DNA from 3 places in the Vibrio tasmaniensis genome. Region 3 is predicted to be linked to each of the others. Evidence: predicted binding sites of a transcription regulator. Region 3 holds the regulator's gene; each other region holds the start of a gene.

Region 1 (4,292 bases), 240 kb from region 3:
TGTTTCCTAATCTATAAATATAATTTCCATATGGAAAAAGTATGCTTTTTAAGCAAGTTAAATCATTAAAATTCAATGCTTTAATATAATCATAGATGAGGCAGTGATAATCCCAACATCACATTAACAACCGCACCTTGCCGCAAACGATTTCCTCTATACAATGCGTCGCCTTTCCTACCTACAACTTTTAGGTTGACGCATATGGCTTCCCTACTTGGAATTATCACTATTTTAGTAGCCGCTTGGTTACTATCTACGGACAGAAAAAATATTCCGCTAAGAACCGTCTCTTTGGCTTTCTTACTGCAAATCTCATTCGCGCTATTGGTTCTTTATGTGCCAATGGGTAAAGAAGTATTGAATGCAGCTACTGGTGGGGTGTCTAGCTTGATCAACTACGGTCAAGAGGGGATTAACTTCCTGTTTGGTGGCCTAACGAATAACGGATTTGTTTTCGCTATTAACGTTCTCGGCATCATTATCTTTTTCTCTGCATTGATTTCAGGTTTGTACCACATCGGCTTTATGCCGAAGGTGATTAACCTTATCGGCGGTGCTTTGCAAAAGTTCTTAGGTACAGGTCGTGCGGAATCACTGTCCGCAACGGCGAACATCTTTGTTGGCATGATCGAAGCGCCATTGGTAGTTAAGCCTTACTTGAAGCACATGACGGATTCACAATTGTTTGCCGTCATGGTGTGTGGTTTGGCTTCTGTAGCTGGTGGCACGCTAGTCGGTTATGCATCGCTTGGTGTTGATTTGAACTACCTGATCGCTGCGGCATTCATGTCTGCTCCTGCTGGTCTATTAATGGCCAAGATTTTGGTACCAGGTAGCGCAGATGAGGCTCAAGAAAATATTGAGTCTGACGTTGAAATTCCACGAGCAACAAACGTAGTTGAGGCAATGGCAGATGGGGCTATGTCTGGACTTCGTATTGCCGTTGCAGTGGGTGCGACACTTCTGGCCTTTATCAGTGTGATTGCAATGCTGAATGGCTTATTAGGTATTGTTGGTGGTTGGTTTGGCGTAAACCTAAGCTTCGAACTTATCCTAGGTTATGTGTTCGCGCCCGTTGCATGGCTGATCGGTGTGCCGTGGTCTGAGGCTGTGGTTGCAGGCTCGCTGATCGGTAACAAGATCGTTGTGAACGAGTTTGTGGCTTTCATCCAGTTAATGGACGTGAAAGACGCACTGAGTGAACACTCAAAAGCGATCGTTACTTTCGCGCTATGTGGTTTTGCCAACATCTCTACGATGGCAATCCTGATTGGTGGTTTGGGCAGCTTAGTTCCAGAGCGTCGTTCTTTCATCTCACAATACGGTTTTAAAGCGATTTGTGCAGGTGTGCTTGCCAACCTAATGAGCGCAGCGATTGCTGGCGTGGTACTTTCACTTTAACAGCGACATCTTAAATTACTTATACTTCTCGTTTTGTTATGGGTAATCACCAAAAAAGCCGCAACGTTCATCACGTTGCGGCTTTCTTATTTTAGGGCGTGACAACTGGTGTCAACGGTATTATTCCCCGAGGTTGTCGCTGCGGATTATTTCGAGTGAAACTGCTCACAAGCAATCATAGTGTTCTCAATTAGGCTTGCTACAGTCATTGGACCAACACCACCCGGAACTGGTGTGATGAAGCTTGCGCTCTCTTTCGCGACATCGTATTCAACGTCGCCAACGAGTTTGCCAGATTCCAAACGATTGATGCCTACATCGACCACAACAGCCCCTTTCTTAATCCAAGCACCAGGAATGAAGTTAGGCTTACCAACTGCTACAACAACAACATCTGCTTGACGTACATGACCCTCAAGGTCTTTGGTGAAGCGGTGACATGTTGTCGTTGTACAACCGGCTAGAAGAAGCTCTAACGTCATTGGGCGACCTACGATGTTTGATGCGCCAACCACAACCGCGTGTTTGCCACGTAAGTCGATGTTATAACGGTCAAGCAGCGTAATGATGCCTTTAGGCGTACAAGAGCGAAGCTTAGGCATACGCTGAGCCAAACGACCTACGTTGTATGGGTGGAAGCCATCAACGTCTTTTTCCGGCGTGATGCGCTCAAGAACTTGAGTGCTATCAATACCAGCTGGTAGGGGAAGTTGAACAAGAATACCGTCAATCTCCGGGTCTTCGTTCAGTTGGTCTACCAGTGTTAATAATTCGTCTTCTGTAGCAGTGGCTGGCAAGTCGTAAGATTTAGATACGAAGCCAACTTCTTCACATGCTTTACGTTTACTTCCTACGTAAACCTGAGAAGCAGGGTCTTCACCCACTAAAACAACCGCTAGGCCCGGAGCGCGTAATCCAGCTTGAGTGCGAGCTTTTACACGAGCCGCAACTTCAGAGCGAACCGTTTGAGAAATTAGCTTTCCATCAATATTTTGAGCAGTCATGAATTTCCTTAGTATTGATATTCAAGTTAGTGGCTGATGTTTTTGGCGCATTATTCCAGAAAATCTTTTTGATTACCATCAAGCAAACGTTTGCTTTGTTCTATTTTCCAACACTTATAATCCTATTGCACTTTTTTTACTCACTTGGATCAGAATGTTACATAAAGCCGTTGCTTTACTGATTCGAATTCGTATAATCCTTCCCTGTAGCGCGCCCTTAGCTCAGCTGGATAGAGCACCTCCCTTCTAAGGAGGTGGTCGAAGGTTCGAATCCTTCAGGGCGTACCACTATTTAAAGAAACCCGATAACTCTCTGAGTTGTCGGGTTTTTTGCATTTCAGAACGACTTAATCTATCAAAACCATGTTTTGTATTTCGATGCCTCTGTCTTTTGTCTTTTGCTAAACGGCCACTAGCTGTGGGGTATATCTAAGACCTAACATACTGCACCCATCTTCCAAATAACTGTCGGTGACAACGTTGAATCCGAATTTACCATAGTAGTCTTTGAGATGTGCTTGTGCCGAAATAAAAATTGAACAGTCAGGGTACGCCTCGCGGGTTGCATCAAAGCTTACTTGCATCAGCTGATTACCAATCTGTTTACCTCGATAATCCTTTGCTACGATCACTCGCCCGATACAAACATCATCTGCATCAGAATCGATCAGAGGGAGAACATCTACGGGGTATCCAAGCTTCTGAGCCATAATTCGACTGTAAGCTACTAGTTGCCCGTTCTCATAACCCATGACGTGATAGGTTTCTGGATGGCTATCTTTGCCGTCTAGATCACTATAGGGTGTGTTCATATCGACGATAAAAATATCGACTCTTTGCTGTAAGAAATCATAGAGCTCTTGAACAGACAGCTCCGAAAATTTTTTAACTCTCCACTCGATCATCACTTTTCTCCTTATTATTTTGGGCTACAACATAGAGAGTATTCAAACCGAGTTCATTAACCTTTGTTAACTGGCCATGAAACTATTCAAAATCACCACTTTAAAGCACCACTCATTTCCCCTCGTTATTCATTTCATTCGGCTCATGTAATAGAAAGTTAAAATTGTTGGTTTTTTGGGGTTTACATCATTTGGTAATAAAGCCAATATGAATTCACGAAGAATAGACAAGTAAAGCTGTTAGCCCGTAGGTTTAGGAATCAAACCTTCTGCTCAATGGCTGATTTAGAGGAAGTAATGGCAGGAAACAGTATCGGACAACATTTCCGCGTGACTACGTTCGGAGAAAGTCACGGTATCGCACTAGGATGTATCGTAGATGGGTGCCCACCAGGATTAGAAATTACCGAAGCAGACCTTCAAAGAGATTTGGATCGTCGTCGCCCAGGTACTTCTCGTTATACAACGGCTCGCCGTGAAGCGGATGAAGTAAAGATTTTATCCGGTGTATTTGAAGGCCAGACTACGGGTACTTCTATTGGTCTATTGATTGAAAATACAGACCAACGCTCTAAAGACTATTCCGAAATTAAAGACAAGTTCCGCCCTGGCCACGCTGATTATACCTACCATCAAAAGTACGGTGTGCGTGATTATCGAGGTGGCGGTCGCTCTTCTGCTCGTGAAACTGCAATGCGTGTTGCGGCAGGTGCGATTGCGAAGAAATACCTTAAGCAAGAATTTGGTGTTGAAATCCAAGCTTATCTTTCTCAAATGGGTGATATCTCAATTGATAAAGTGGATTGGAACGAGATCGAAAACAACGCTTTCTTCTGTCCTGATGCCGACAAAGTACCTGAATTTGACCAACTGATTCGTGACTTGCTAAAAGAAGGCAACTCGATCGGTGCGAAGATTCAAGTAGTTGCGACTAAAGTGCCTGTAGGCCTTGGTGAGCCAATCTTTGATCGTCTAGATG
Region 2 (4,292 bases), 710 kb from region 3:
CTACTTTTCCTTTCGCGACCAGTTCACCGTGTTCCAAAATCACAATGTGCGTCGCGAATTTGGCAGCAAGGGAAATATCATGCAGTGAGCAAATCAGTGTTTTACCCAGTTCTTTCAATAGCGATAAGACTTCCCCTTGAGCGCATGGGTCTAAGTGGTTTAGAGGCTCATCCAACACCAGAAACTCGGCGTTCTGACATAAAGATCGTGCAATATGCGCTCGCTGCTTCTGGCCGCCTGAGAGCTGTCCCATTCTTCGTTCGAGGAAAGTATCGATCTTTAGTGCTTTACTTATTTGGTCAAGTGAAAAGCTAGAAGTGGCTTGATTGGAAGCGGTTAGTTGAATGTACTCTCTGAGTGCTAAACGACCATCCACTTGACTGTGTTGTGGAAGGTAACTGATTTGTTTTGCTCTTTGCTGGCAAGTTAACTTACGTAGCGGCAATTGGTTTATGACGACTTCGCCTTTGAAGGGAAGCAAATTAACCAGTGCTTTTAATAACGTGGTTTTTCCGGAACCATTGCGTCCAATGACTACCCAGCGCTCACCTTGATTAATTTTCAGATCGAGTGGGTGCAGTCGTCGAGTGTTTTGTTGTTGAACTGAAAGTTTGTGGCAAAGAAGCATGAGTTACTGAGAATGGTTTGTTTTTAACAAGTGCTATTACATTAAAATTTAAACGTTTGCGTAACATTGATCTCAGCACGTAAAATCCCCACAATTATTAAAATAAACTATTAGTTAACGCTTGTATTACTTGAAAGGGTTAGGATTGATTAGTGAAAGAATAGAAGAATAGAAGAATAGAAGAATAGAAGAATAGAAGAATAGAAGAATAGAAGAATAGAAGAATAGAAGAATAGAAGAATAGAAGAATAGAAGAATAGAAGAATAGAAAGCAAAAAGCCTCTGAGAGCAGAGGCTTTTAAAATTACGTTGCAGCTAGGCGTGTTGCGTAATGCTTACAGGCCTGCGAAGTCCGCTAGGATTGCTGCTTTATCAGTAGCTTCCCAAGGGAACTCTTCGCGACCGAAGTGGCCGTATGCAGCAGTCTGCTTGTAGATAGGCTGAAGTAGGTTCAGCATCTCTTGAAGACCGTATGGACGTAGGTCGAAGTTTTGACGAACCGCTTCAATAATGATTTCGTGAGCTACTTTCTCAGTACCGAACGTTTCAACCATGATAGAGGTTGGATCTGCAACACCAATAGCGTAAGACAGTTGAATCTCACAACGGTCAGCCATGCCAGCAGCAACGATGTTTTTCGCAACGTAACGCGCTGCGTAAGCTGCAGAACGGTCAACTTTTGATGGATCTTTACCAGAGAATGCACCGCCACCGTGACGAGCTGCGCCGCCGTAGGTATCAACGATGATCTTACGACCTGTTAGACCACAGTCACCCATTGGGCCACCGATTACGAAACGGCCTGTTGGGTTGATGAAGAAGTTAGTGTCTTTGTTGATCCACTCAGCAGGAAGTACTGGCTTGATGATCTCTTCCATTACCGCTTCACGTAGGTCAGGTGTTGTTACTGAATCACAGTGTTGAGTTGAAAGAACAACAGCGTCGATACCAACGATCTTACCTTGGTCGTATTGGAACGTTACTTGAGATTTCGCATCTGGGCGAAGGAAGTCAAGCTTGCCGCTCTTACGTACTTCAGCTTGCTTCTTAACAAGCAGGTGAGAGTAAGTAATTGGAGCTGGCATTAGGATTGGCGTTTCGTTCGTTGCGTAACCAAACATGATGCCTTGGTCGCCCGCACCTTGATCTTTAGGATCCGCTTTATCAACACCTTGGTTGATGTCTGGAGACTGCTTACCAATGGTATTTAGTACAGCACAAGAGTCAGCGTCAAAGCCCATATCAGAATGAACGTAACCAATTTCACGTACTGTTTCACGAGTGATTTCTTCGATATCAACCCATGCTGACGTAGTTACTTCACCACCAACCATAACCATGCCGGTTTTTACGTAAGTCTCACAAGCAACACGTGCTTTTGGATCTTGTTCAATGATGGCATCAAGAACAGCATCTGAGATTTGGTCTGCAATTTTATCTGGATGGCCTTCTGATACAGATTCAGAAGTGAATAGGTGCTTAGCCATGAGAGCTCCACTTTTAGTTTAGTTTTTAGTTGCAAATAGTTAAATGCAAATAATTTATGCCGTCGCAATCAAGGAAGCGCCGCCATTAAATACAGTATATTTTGTAGGTGTTTCTACATCTAGACGGCTATTTTAAATTCCAACGGTCGAATTACAAGCTCTTTTTTATGATATGTCATAACCAAACGTTTGCGTGTTGGTTGTGGAAAGCCATGTTAAGTGATGTAAATGATCGAAAATTGCGGAAAATGACCGTTAAAGTGCCAGTAAAACGTTTGCAGTCGCTATAGTCGTTTGAGAGAATACCCGCGCTAATAAAAATGAAAACTTTAGCATCCATCTCTTTTTTAAATCGCTTATGTATCCAGGAGCAGACATGCCTTCTCGTAAAGATCTAGCCAATGCAATCCGCGCACTTAGCATGGACGGTGTTCAACAAGCAAATTCAGGCCACCCTGGCGCACCTATGGGTATGGCTGACATCGCTGAAGTTCTTTGGCGTGGCCACTTGAACCACAACCCAGCAAACCCAGAGTGGGCTGACCGTGACCGTTTTATCCTGTCTAACGGCCATGGTTCTATGCTGATTTACTCTCTGCTTCATTTAGCAGGTTACGAGCTTTCAATTGAAGATCTAAAAAACTTCCGTCAACTGCACTCTAAGACTCCAGGTCACCCAGAGTACGGTTACGCACCTGGTATCGAGACAACAACGGGTCCTCTGGGCCAAGGCATCACCAACGCTGTTGGTATGGCAATGGCTGAGAAAGCATTGGCTGCACAGTTCAACAAAGAAGGCCACGATATCGTCGATCACTTCACTTATGCGTTCATGGGTGATGGTTGTCTGATGGAAGGTATCTCTCACGAAGCATGTTCTCTAGCGGGTACGCTAGGTCTTGGTAAGCTAGTCGCTTTCTGGGATGACAACGGCATCTCTATCGATGGTGAAGTTGAAGGTTGGTTCTCTGACGATACACCTAAGCGTTTTGAAGCATACGGCTGGCACGTAATCCCTGCAGTAGATGGTCATGACTCTGACGCTATCAATGCAGCGATTGAAGCGGCTAAAGCGGATCCTCGTCCAACGCTTATCTGTACTAAAACTATCATCGGCTTTGGCTCTCCAAACAAAGCGGGTACGCATGACTGTCACGGTGCTCCACTAGGCGCTGATGAAATTACAGCAACTAAAGCGGCACTTGGTTGGGAACACGGTCCTTTCGAAATCCCTGCGGATATCGCAGCTGAGTGGAACGCGAAAGAAGCAGGCGCAGCGAAAGAAGCAGCGTGGAATGCTAAGTTTGACGCATACGCAGCAGCTCACCCAGAGCTAGCAGCAGAATTCAAACGTCGTACAAACGGCGAGCTTCCAGCTGAGTGGGAAGAAAAAGCATCGGCAATCATCGCTGATCTTCAAGCTAACCCAGCAAACATCGCGTCACGTAAAGCATCTCAAAATGCTCTAGAAGCATTCGGTGCTATGCTACCTGAATTCATGGGCGGCTCTGCTGACCTTGCGCCTTCTAACCTAACTATGTGGTCTGGTTCTAAGTCTCTTGAAGCAACAGATTTTTCTGGTAACTACATCCACTACGGTGTACGTGAATTCGGTATGACGGCTATCATGAACGGTATCGCTCTGCATGGTGGTTTCGTACCATACGGCGCAACATTCCTGATGTTCATGGAATACGCGCGTAACGCAATGCGTATGGCGGCTCTGATGAAAGTTCAGAACATCCAAGTTTACACTCACGATTCTATCGGCCTAGGCGAAGATGGTCCTACTCACCAACCGGTTGAGCAGATCGCTTCTCTACGTCTGACTCCAAACATGAGCACATGGCGTCCATGTGACCAAGTTGAGTCTGCAGTTGCTTGGAAACTGGCAATTGAGCGTAAAGATGGTCCTTCTGCACTTATCTTCTCTCGTCAAAACCTTGCACAACAAGATCGTGACGCTGAGCAAGTGGCTAACATCGCTAAGGGTGGTTACATCCTGAAAGATTGTGAAGGCAAGCCAGAGCTAATCATCATTGCAACGGGTTCTGAAGTTGAGCTAGCGGTTAGCGCTGCTGCTGAACTAACAGCTGAAGGTAAAGCAGTACGCGTAGTCTCTATGCCTGCAACTGACGCGTTCGATAAGCAAGACGCTGAGTACCGTGAGTCTGTAC
Region 3 (4,292 bases):
ACGCCACTCTTCATAGATGATCGAATCTTGCTGTTTTTGGTAGTCATTGACGATCGTACGGGCTTTGCTAGCGAGCTCTGGCTCATATAACCATACGTAAGGGTCTGTATCCTCAGTAAATGGGATTTCCCCTTTTAAACCAAACAAACCCTCACCACGGACTTCACACGCAATATTCTCACTTTCTAACAATCCACAGATGATATGAGCTTCTGTCGGATTCGATGCACTGAAGATTTTCATTGAAATAGAACCTTATTTGGCTGCATGCATTATTTAGCTATATAAGTTATTTAGTTATATTCGCTACTCAGCGACAGGTGCTGAGCGAAATTTATTCATCAACCATTTGGCAATAATTGGGAACACACCCAGCAAGGCAAATGACAACAGTACTGAGGGAGACACGATACCCGAAAGTGAATCAATTTCTGCGAGTTGAGTTCCGGCATTCAAGAAAACGGCAGTACCCGGCAACATCCCGATTTGACTTGTAATGTAGTAACGACTCACCGACATCGGTGTTAGACCCATCAACAGATTAATAAGGAAGAATGGGAATACGGGAATTAGACGCAGAGAAAACAAGTAAAATGCGCCGTCTTTTTCAACGCCTTTATTGATGGTGGCTAGCTTGTCACCAAACTTGGTTTGGATCCAGTCACGTAACAAGTAACGGCTACTTAAGAAGGCGAGGGTTGCACCAATGGCACTCGCGAAAGACACCAGTAGTAAGCTGTTCCAGAAACCAAACAGCGCAGCCCCTAACAGCGTAACAACGGCAGCGCCAGGAATTGAGAAAGCCGTAATCATGACATACGCGACAAAGTAAATAGCGGCAGCGGCAATGAAATTGCTCTCGATGTAGTCATTTAAAACAGCTTGTTGGGCTTTTGCATTTTCAAGCGTGAGGTACTGGCCAAAATTGACGCCTAACAAGACGATGGTTATGACCAACACAACACCCAATATCATTTTCTTACTCATTGGTACTTCCTCTAAATTTTCAATGCATACCATTAGTTTTTCAATGTATACCATTAGTATAGATAGACAGGCAAAGCATAGGATAACTTTCACCAGATATAAAAAAAGCCGCAAAAATGCGGCTTAGTTATCTAGATAATTTGCACTGACAATGTTAGTTGACGCTATTGATAAGCTCTTCACGACGTTGCTGCGGTATAACAGACCAATGTGTACCATTGATCGCGCCTTCTAGTGCCCACAGCAGTTCAATACTGACAGAAGACGCATGCGATTCTTTGATGGCGTTAAATGCGTTTACAGAGCCAGATTCATATAAACGTTCTACAGAATCAATTCCTGCCTTTTTCAACATCCGCTCAGTGGCGAGTCGAAGATTAGGCAGATCTTTGAGTCGAGTTGGTTTAGCAGAAGATTGTTCAGCTTTCTCTTCTTTAGCAAAACCTAGAGACGTAGTCGCAAGCTGCAAGATTTTTTCTTGGTCTTGCCATAAGCTCTCAGGTAAAGCGAAATATTTAGTAACGACAGGGAAACCACGTTTTTTGTAGACGTAAGGTTGAAACCCTTGTTGTTCGAATTGTTGTGTTGTGCATTTGTCAGCTCGTATATGCAACTGGTCATTCACAACCAGGGCAAACATTGTGTCATCAGCAAAAAGCCCGAATCCACCAAACATTGAGCGTGACTTAATTTTTCCTAGGGGCTCAAATAATTTCATTGAGTCCTTTAGTATCGGTTTATCCATGTTATTTATCTCGGTGTATTTGAACTACGCCACCAAATAAGCAGGTCCGAGAGATTAGCAAAATGTTGCAATTAAATTGTCAATAGGCTGTAAATTACTAAAGTATTAGTAGTTACTGCATTTTGCCATCGGTAACCCCGCTACCATACCAACGAGTGGTTTAGGCCGGAAGCTTTGCGTCCCACTTTTTCAAGTGGTTTGCCCTGTGCGTGACTGGGTTATTAGAATAAAGTTTTTGTTGAATTAGGCTCACACTTCTTATTTCAAAATGTGACGTTGCTTCAATTAATGATCTTTGAATTATGCATGCAAGTGCACTTTGTTTGTTGAGAAAAAAAACGCACCTAAAGGTGCGCTTGATTAAACTAAACTCATTACATCAATTAATTTAACGTTTTAACTGTACTTCGCTCAACAATTTCAGGGTGCATTTCGAAGACGCGTTTTTCGTGGTCTTTGTCTTTTATACGCTCTAGTAGTATTTCGAATGCATTTTTACCAACACGGCGCTTAGGTTGGTGAACCGTCGTTAACGGTGGAGAGAAGTATTCAGCCAATTCTATGTTGTCGTAACCGATCACTGAGATATCTTCAGGAATACGAATTCCTTTTTCTTGCAATCGGCTCATCAAGCCTAATGCCATGGTGTCGTTAAAACAGAATACAGCAGTAGGGCGATCTTCCATCTCGATGATTTGGTCGGCAGCAATTACAGCTGTGTCACACTCAAAGTTGCCTTCAATGATCATATTATCATCACCGGCAATCTTTGCTTCATTGAGTGCGCGTTTGTAACCGGCGATGCGCTCAACACATGCTGCTTTGTCTAAGTGGCCACTTAAACATGCGATCTTGGAGTGACCGCGCTCAATAAGGTATTTGGTTGCTAGGTAGCCACCTTCTTCAGAGTTATCGATGATCTTATCAGCCTGAGAGCTTTCAGGGCCCCAGTCCATGATAACTTTAGGGATGTCTGCGTGACGGTCTAACATCTCTCTTAGTTCTTCAGTTAGGTCAGAACACATAACTAAGATGCCATCTACACGTTTCTCTGCAAGCATGCGAATGTAGTCACGTTGCTTTTCGTAGATACCGCCCGTATTACACAAAATCAAAGTGTAACCTTGACGGTAGCAGTAGCTCTCAACACCATCAATAACTTCAGAGAAGAACAGATTGGTTGATTGAGTCACTAACATACCGATAGTGCGTGTTGTATTGCACTTCAGACTACGAGCAACGGCACTTGGCGCATAGTTAAGTTCGTCTACGGCTTTATTAACTTTTTCTTGAGTCGCTTCAGCAACAAAGCGAGTTTTGTTGATTACGTGAGAAACGGTTGTTGTTGATACGCCGGCTAAGCGTGCGACATCTTTTATAGTGGCCATGTTTTTATCCTAATTAGAAGCTACTTTCCCAAAGTACGGAATGAAGTAGCCGTTAAGCTACCTAACTAAGAGCTTAAATTTGTAGGGCTCTTTGGGTACTAAAGTGCTAAAAAACAAAAAACCGCTATTGAGCGGCTTGTATTAACACCAAAATGCTCTGAACTTTACTAAGTGTAGCATTTCGTGAATGTTTCATATTTTATCGTTTGCGGTCACAATTTTAGACTGACTAGAAATTACTCGCAATAAAATTCACCCAGAAATCCGGGTGAATGGTCACAATTCTATTGAATTTATTTATCGATTCGTCAAAAAAGCTTATTCGCCAGCTAGGTATTGAGTGTCCAGTTTACAGAATGCCAATAGCAGAGATGAGACTGAAGCGTAGAAACCGAATGGGTCAACGTCATGACATTTAACGTTGAACTTTGGTACCCAAGTAAGCAGTTGCTGTTCGATAAATTGTTGTTGAACTGCGAAGGATTTTTCTAGTTCTTCTTCAAGCTCGGTTTCGTTCGAACGAATGATGAGATTACCTAGAAAGTCGAGTTCGATAGCAATGTGATCAGCTGGCTCTTTTAGGTCTTGGTTAACCACTAAGTTGTGTTTAGCCATGATCTCTTCCATATCTTTTGCTGGCTTATCGTTTAAAAGGCCAGTCTTGCCGATATACATAGAAGCGTAAGGAAGTGCGCCATGTTTATCTGTTTTTAAGAACAAGTCACAGAAGTCAGCAGACAATTCTAATTGAGCATCTTCACGTGTTTGTAGACGGTTTAGTGCATCCACTAAGCTATCAATCGCCGGCTTTAGTGTTTCATTTTCGCCTAAGCCTGTAAGGAAAGAACGAATTTCAACAGAGTGGTAGTGATCAAGTTCTTCTTGAGTGAGCTCTTTAGCGAACAAGCGTGATAGCCACCAGTATATTTCTGCTCTTTGCTCGTTGAACGCTTTCGTATCTTTCATTTCTTAGATCCTGATTGAGTCTTGTGGTGTGTGTATACCGAGCATCGTCAAGTGATTTGGGTATAGGTACACCAAGGCTGAATAACAAGGTTATTTGCGAAACGCAAAGTGACTCGTTAGTAGTAATACCTATATTGAATTGCGATGGGCGACAAATAGCAAGGTTTAAGATTGTCTTGTATCAAAAAAAAATCATGTTTCTGGCT

What was found. Region 3 encodes PurR, which represses purine synthesis genes. Its sites were predicted from a motif close to TNANGNAAACGTTTNCNTNA; they were not measured.
Region 1: folD (bifunctional methylenetetrahydrofolate dehydrogenase/methenyltetrahydrofolate cyclohydrolase FolD) is a predicted target of PurR. The motif match lies at 2,487-2,506, and genes of this name have one in related genera.
Region 2: metK (methionine adenosyltransferase) is a predicted target of PurR. The motif match lies at 2,293-2,312, and genes of this name have one in related genera.

The regions. Positions count from the first base shown of each region.
Region 1 covers NZ_AP025510.1:940,983-945,274, forward strand. The annotation lists gene OCV44_RS04525 (NupC/NupG family nucleoside CNT transporter) at 205-1,404, shown strand; gene folD (bifunctional methylenetetrahydrofolate dehydrogenase/methenyltetrahydrofolate cyclohydrolase FolD) at 1,551-2,408, opposite strand; tRNA gene OCV44_RS04535 (tRNA-Arg) at 2,620-2,696, shown strand; gene OCV44_RS04540 (GNAT family N-acetyltransferase) at 2,810-3,313, opposite strand; gene aroC (chorismate synthase) at 3,611-4,292, shown strand, end outside.
Region 2 covers NZ_AP025510.1:471,389-475,680, forward strand. The annotation lists gene OCV44_RS02315 (ABC transporter ATP-binding protein) at 1-628, opposite strand, end outside; gene metK (methionine adenosyltransferase) at 964-2,115, opposite strand; gene tkt (transketolase) at 2,492-4,292, shown strand, end outside.
Region 3 covers NZ_AP025510.1:1,184,798-1,189,089, forward strand. The annotation lists gene OCV44_RS05535 (putative signal transducing protein) at 1-243, opposite strand, end outside; gene OCV44_RS05540 (TVP38/TMEM64 family protein) at 307-987, opposite strand; gene OCV44_RS05545 (TfoX/Sxy family DNA transformation protein) at 1,142-1,732, opposite strand; cyclic di-GMP riboswitch class I at 1,860-1,945, opposite strand; gene purR (HTH-type transcriptional repressor PurR) at 2,116-3,120, opposite strand; gene torD (molecular chaperone TorD) at 3,439-4,086, opposite strand.